Linked DNA regions of Bradyrhizobium diazoefficiens. The protein of the gene in region 2 interacts with the protein of the main gene of each other region in a pairwise test. Links are inferred from orthologs where the notes say so. Each region holds a gene or a part of one and is shown on either strand. Other genes may lie near its edges.

What was found.
Region 1: the proteins of JJE66_RS01240 (region 2) and mtgA interact in binary tests that used the Escherichia coli proteins (3 or more experiments, as listed by UniProt). The link is inferred for Bradyrhizobium diazoefficiens from one-to-one orthologs.

What each region holds. Positions count from the first base shown.
Region 1 is NZ_JAENXS010000001.1:1,939,135-1,942,339, reverse strand. Bases 314-3,205 are described here. They hold mtgA (monofunctional biosynthetic peptidoglycan transglycosylase), read left to right. Parts: upstream 314-1,368; coding sequence 1,369-2,043; downstream 2,044-3,205. Other genes in these bases: JJE66_RS09105 (hypothetical protein), read left to right, coding at 2,552-3,193; rpmF (50S ribosomal protein L32), read left to right, coding at 2,211-2,393; JJE66_RS09120 (polyprenyl synthetase family protein), read right to left, coding at 314-1,207. In the rest of the region: JJE66_RS09125 (DUF1345 domain-containing protein), read right to left, coding at 1-198; more of JJE66_RS09120, read right to left, coding at 284-313. UniProt on the Escherichia coli protein: Peptidoglycan polymerase that catalyzes glycan chain elongation from lipid-linked precursors. May play a role in peptidoglycan assembly during cell division in collaboration with other cell division proteins.
Region 2 is NZ_JAENXS010000001.1:270,840-274,130, forward strand. What follows is about bases 314-3,291. They hold JJE66_RS01240 (penicillin-binding protein 2), read right to left. Parts: upstream 2,691-3,291; coding sequence 936-2,690; downstream 314-935. Other genes in these bases: JJE66_RS01235 (UDP-N-acetylmuramoyl-L-alanyl-D-glutamate--2,6-diaminopimelate ligase), read right to left, coding at 314-855; JJE66_RS01245 (hypothetical protein), read right to left, coding at 2,687-3,079; rsmH (16S rRNA (cytosine(1402)-N(4))-methyltransferase RsmH), read right to left, coding at 3,083-3,291. Outside these bases: more of JJE66_RS01235, read right to left, coding at 1-313. UniProt on the Escherichia coli protein: Essential cell division protein that catalyzes cross-linking of the peptidoglycan cell wall at the division septum. Required for localization of FtsN.

The DNA.
Region 1 (3,205 bases), 1.7 Mb from region 2 along the record:
GAGATAGACCGCGATCAGCGCATCCCAGCCGAACAAGAGCCGCGTCACCAGTCGATGCGTGCCCGGCAGCAGCAGGCAGACGAGGATGCCGACGCCGAGCGAGATGAAGGTCCGCGGCCGCGCGTAGATCAGCCGCATCGGCCGCGACATCTGGCGGAAGCGGGCGAGGACGGGGTCTTCTTTTTTGTCAGCGGCCATGATGGCTCCAGCCCTCTCGGTCAACCGTCGTTGTCGCCGCAGCGGCGCCCCGCAAGCGGGGAGAGGCGAAGATCGTGCCGTCTCCTTAGTTCTTCCGCTCGGCGACGAAGCGCGCGGCGGCTTGCAGCACGGCGGCGCGATCGCCGAAGATCGAGACGGCGCTGTCGGCGCGCGCCAGCAGATCGCGCACGCGCTGCTTGGCGCCTTCGATGCCGAGCTGGGTGACGAAGGTGGTCTTGCCGAGTGCGGCATCGGCGCCGGCCGGCTTGCCGAGGGCTGCCGCATCGCCTTCGACGTCGAGCAGATCGTCGGCGATCTGAAAGGCTTCGCCGAGCGCGCGGCCGTAATCGTCGAGCGCCTGATATTCCGTTTGCGACGCCTGGCCGAGGATCGCGCCGGCGATGCAGCCATAGCGCAAGAGCGCGCCGGTCTTCATCTGCTGAATGCGCGCGACATCGACCGGTTCGCGGTCGCCAAAGCGGCCTTCGCCGGCGAGATCGAGGATCTGGCCGCCGACCATGCCGCCGATGCCGGCGCAGCGCGCCAGCGCGCGCGTCAGCAAGAGCCGGACATGGGCGTCGCGATGGATCTCGTCGCGGGTGATGATGTCGAAGGCGATCGTCAAAAGACCGTCGCCGGCGAGGATCGCGGTGGCGTCATCGGTCTGCTTGTGCAGGGTGGGGCGGCCGCGGCGCAGGTCCGAATTGTCCATCGCCGGCAGGTCGTCATGGATCAGCGAGTAGCAGTGGATGCATTCGAGCGCGGCGCCCACAAGCAGCGCCGCTTCGCGGGGAACGCCGAACACGGCTGCACTCTCGACCACCAGGAACGGCCGCAGACGCTTGCCGCCGTTCAGGCTCGAATAGCGCATTGCGTCCATCAGTCGCTTGGGGCGGGCAATTTCATCGTGCAGGATGTCGTCGGTCAGCAGGCGGCCGAGCAGGGCTTCGGTGTCATCAGCGGTCTTGTCCAGACGTTTGGCGAAATCGGACGGGGACGTGCCGGTCATCAAGAAAGGCTCCAGAACTAAAATTCGGCGGGACAATCCTTTATGCGCCCGCCCCAGTCAATCGTTTGGAAGGCCCAAAAAGTGCTGGAAAAGGCCCAAATTATCACAGACTTAATGCCGTGCCCGTGGACCGCGTTTCATTTTGCGCCGGAAAGGTCGATTTGCGCATCGTCAAAATCCTGCTGGTGGCGCTCGCGGTCGTAGCTCTCGCGCCCTATGCGGCCGCGCCGTTCTACCGCACCGGTCATCCGGTTTCGACGCTGATGGCCTGGCGCTCGCTGACGGGCGCGCCGATGCATCGGGAATGGATCGATCTCGCAGCGATGTCGCCCTATTTGCCGCGCTCGGTCGTGGCGGCCGAGGACGCCCATTTTTGCAAGCATCACGGTATCGACTGGGGCGCGCTGCGCGAGGCGATCGACGACGCCAAGGAGGACGGTACGCCGTTCCGCGGCGCCTCCACCATCACCCAGCAGGTGGCCAAGAACCTGTTCCTCTGGCAGGGGCGGGATTTCGTCCGCAAGGCGCTGGAGTTTCCGCTGGCGCTATGGATCGATTTCGTCCTGCCCAAGCACCGGATCCTGGAAATTTACCTCAACATCGCCGAGCTCGGCCCCCAAGGCCAGTTCGGGGTGGAGACGGGCAGCGCCTATGCCTTTGGCAAATCGGCCGCAAACCTCTCCCCCCGGGAGGCGGCCCTTTTGGCCTCAATCCTGCCGAATCCAGTCAAACGCAGCGCCAAGGCCCCCGGGCCGGGTGTCCGGCGGCTGGCCGGGACCTATGTGGCGCGGGCGCAGGCTTCCTGGCTTCGGACCTGCTGGCAGGAAAATCGCTGATTTTGAGCCCGTTTCGAACGCTTTTTCCGGTCCAAAACCCTAGCTTTGCGGCCAGCCTTCCTCTATAAGCCCGGCCTTGATCGGCATTCAGCTCGCCTCCTATTGCGGGTGCTGAGCCGTCCCTCGCGGACGATGCCCCGAAACACCAATCCCTAGAGGATATTGAAATGGCCGTTCCGAGAAGAAAAACCTCGCCGTCGCGCCGTGGCATGCGCCGCTCGGCAGATGCCATCAAGAAGCCGACCTACGTCGAAGACAAGGACTCCGGCGAGCTCCGTCGTCCGCATCATCTCGACCTCAAGACCGGCATGTACAAGGGCCGTCAGGTCCTGAAGAAGAAAGAGTCCTGAGACAGGACTTCTTCTCAGGCAGGATTATCCTCAATCAGGATGACGTGACCTGCCTGATTTCGGCCAATCCATGAGATATGACGGTGATGGCGGCGGAGCGAATGCTTCGCCGTTGCGTTGTCTTGCCCGGACATCTTGATCGAGAAGGCGCTTTGCCGATGGTCGGTTTCCCGCTGCTTCTGATTCCGCTCGCTGTCTACAACATCATCGCCTTCCTGATGCCCAGCGTGTCCTTCTCGGACGTGCTGTTCAAGGTACCGATGATCACGGGCGAGACCTGGCCGGTCACGCTTGCCGATCTGCTGCTTGCGCTCGGCGTGTTGCTGCTGCTGCTCGAAGTGGTCAAGGGCGCGCGGCCCGGCGCAAAATTCCTGATGGACCATCTGCTGTCGCTGATCATCTTCGGCGCGGCCGCGGCCGAATTCGTGATGTGGCCCAAATTCGGCAACTCGACCTATTTCCTGCTGGTGCTGCTGGCGATGGCCGATTTCCTCGGTGGCATCGCTCAACGCGCGCGCCGCCGCATCGCCTACGTCGCCGCCGAGACCGTGGCGGTGCCGCGCAAGGCGAAGCGCCAGGCCGAAGCGCCGCCACCGGCAACCACGTTCGAACCGAAGCTCGATCCCGTGTCCGCACCGCAGCCTGAACCGCCGCCCGCGCCCTCGGCGCAATCGGTTGCCGAATCCGTTTTGTTGGATCATCCCGCGCCGAAGCCGGGCATTGCGCCGTCGCCGGAAATTCCCTCGCCGCATTTGCAGCCGGGCAGCGGCACGCCGTCCTCGCCCGAAGAGCCGCGCTGATCTTGCCGCGAC
Region 2 (3,291 bases):
GCGATGTTCGAGTGCGAGCTTTTGCGAGAACCCTTCGACCACGGCCTCAGTGAGACGGATGCCCTCGCCTGCCCCATCGCCGTGACGACCGACCGCCATCACGCGCAGGCCGCGCGTCTTCGCCGCGTCGATCGCCTCCGCCGAGCAATCATGATCGGCCGAGATCACCGCAGCACCACCCGGCGGCACCAGATCGCGGAACAGCCTGAGTTTTGCCGCGAGATAATGCGCGACGGTCGGATGGTAATCCATGTGGTCGCGCGAGAGGTTGGTGAAGCCGCCGGCGGAGACGCGCACGCCGTCGAGGCGATATTGATCCAGACCATGCGACGATGCCTCGAACGCAAGATGCGTCACACCCTCGCGCGCGATCTCGTCGAGCTGCCGGTGCAGCGCGATCGGATCCGGCGTCGTCAGCGAGCCGTAGACGGTGCGTTTCGGCGAGACGAGGCCGATAGTGCCGATGCTGGCGGAGGCATGCCCCAGCCGCTCCCAGATCTGGCGCGTGAACGCGGCCACTGACGTCTTGCCGCTGGTTCCGGTTACCGCCGCGATCGTCGCAGGCTGCGCCGGGAAATATTTCGCGGCAGCCAGCGCCAGCGCGCGGCGCGGATTGGCAACAGCGACGAACGGCACCTTGCAGCCATCGGGCGCATGATCGCCGACCACCGCCACCGCGCCGGCCGCGATCGCAGCATCGATGAAGCGCGCGCCGTCGGTCTTGCTGCCGGCGAGGGCAAAGAAGAGATCGCCCGGCCTGACCACGCGGCTGTCGAGCGCAACACCGCTCACATCGAGCGCCGCGACAGCGGGCTCGATTGCGACGTCATTGCCTAGAAGATCGCGCAGCTTCATGGTCGTCCAGTCGCCGTGCCGGAAAGCCGAATCCGGAGGCAAATCCCCGACTCAGCAGCGGCTGCGGCCTCCCCGATTGATTACTGGGTTGTCCTGGATGCTGCAAGAATAAGGCGGTCCGCAGGCGGCAGGTCGAAGCGCGGCTCGATGCCGAGCAGCGGCCCGATCCGGCTAATGACGTTGCCTGCGGTCGGAACGGCGTTCCAGCCCGACGTGATGAAGCCGTAGGTTTCCTTGAGCGGCTGCGGCTCGTCGAGCATGATCAGGAGCTGGTAGCGCGGCTTGTCCGCGGGGATGATGGCGGTGAACGCGGTCAGCACCTTCTTCTTGGCATAGCGGCCGTTGACCACCTTTTCGGCAGTGCCGGTCTTGCCACCGATATAGTAACCGGGAACGTTGGCCCTCTTGGCGGTGCCGATCTCGGCATTCAGCCGCATCAGGAAGCGCATCTTGTCCGAGGTCTCGGGCTTGATGACGCGCTTGGCGATCGCCCGCGCCTCCTCTTCGGAGCGCTTGAGGAACGTCGGGGGAATCAGAAGCCCGCCGTTCGCAAGCGCGCTGACGCCCATCACGGCTTGCAACGGAGCGACCGCAATGCCGTGGCCAAATGCGATGGTGATGGTGTTCAGCTCGCTCCAGCGCCGCGGCAGGATCGGCGAGGCGCTCTCCGGCAACTCGGTCCGCAGCCGATCGAGCTGCCCCATTTTGCGCAGGAACGCCTTGTGCGCTTCCACCCCCTGCGACAGCGCAATCCGCGCCGCGCCGACGTTGGAGGAGAAGGTGAACACCTCTTTCATGTTGAGGAAGCGGCCCTTCGGCTCGTCGTCATGGATCGCGAACTTGCCGTAGTGCAGCGGCCCGCGCGCATCCCACAGCGAGTCGAGGCCGTACTTGCCGGTGTCGAGCGCCATCGCCAGCGTGAAGGCCTTGAAGGTCGAGCCCATCTCGTAGACGCCGGTGGTCAGGCGGTTGATGCGATCGGGGTCGTGGGCTTCCTTCGGGTTGTTCGGATCGAAATCCGGCACCGAGACCATCGCGATGATTTCGCCAGTGTTGACGTTGGTGACAAGTCCGGAAGCCGCCTTGCTGTGGAACTTCTCCTTGGCCTTGAGCAGCTCGTCGCGCAGCGCGTGCTCGACGCGCAAATCGACCGAGAGCTCGACCGGCTTTTGCAGGCGGTCGGTGGCAAAGCCCGCACGGTGGAGATCGGCGAGCCCTTGATTGTCGAGCCACTTCTCCATGCCGGCGATGCCCTGGTTGTCGATATTGACCAGACCGATGAGGTGGGCGACCTCGTTGCCGGTCGGGTAGACGCGCTTGTTCTCGCGCAGGAAGCCGATGCCGGGAAGGCCGAGCTTGTGGATGTCCTGCTGCTGCTTCGCCGTGATCTCGCGCTTCAGCCAGACGAAACCCTTGCGCGACGACAGGCGCTCGCGCACCTCGGCTTCGTCGAGGTCGGGCACGGTCGCGGTCAGAAGCTCGATCGCCTCGTCCTTGTCGATGATGCGGCGGGGCTCGCCGAACATGCTGGCCGCCTTGACGTCGGTCGCAAGGATCGCGCCGTTACGATCGACGATGTCGGGCCGCGCAGTCGCGACCACCTCCTGCGAAGCGGCGCGCCGCGCGCCATGAGCGTCGGCACCAATCGCGAACATCACGAGCCGGCCGCCGATCATCGCATAGACCGCGGCGAAGGCGAGCATCGCCAGCCCAACGCGCGCGCGCGCCTTCGCGGCGCGATCGACATTGCGTCCGTAAAGCAGGCTGCGGATCAGACGCTGCCGCCAAGGCTCAGTCGGCTTTTCAATTGGCTTGGCCGGAGGCGTACCGCTCATTGCTTGTCCTCGGGCTGAGGCACGGAGCCCGTCACGCTATCCGGATCACTCGCGGCTTCGATGGTGTTGATCATGGACCCGATCGGATCGGGCTCGCCCGGCCTGAACATCCGCGGCGGACGGTCCGGCAGGTTCTTCAGTGAATCATACTGCGTGGCGTTGATCGGCTTGAGCGGCAGATGCCGCTCGGCGAGGCCCTGCAGGCGCAGGGGCGCATCGAGCTTGGCCCATTCGGAGCGCAGCTGCGCGATCGCGTCGCGCTGCTCGCGGATCTCTGCGTGCAGCCGCAGCACCTTCTCGGTGCGAGCGGTGGAGTCCATCTTGATCCGGTAGACATAGGCGGCTGCGAAAACGAGCGCGCCGATGACGAGCAGGTGGATGATGCGCATGCGCTAGCCACCCCTCATGACGTCGGAGAGTCTTGGCCAGGACGACGGCTCGGCATCGTCGTGCGCGGGCGCCGAGGTGCGCTCGGCGGCGCGCAGTTTTGCCGATCGGGCACGCGGATTATGCGCAAGCTCCGCCTCCCCGGCGATCACGGGCCGCCGCGTCAGGAGCTGGAAGCTCGGCGCACCTTGCGCCACCTCCGGCAGATGCCGCG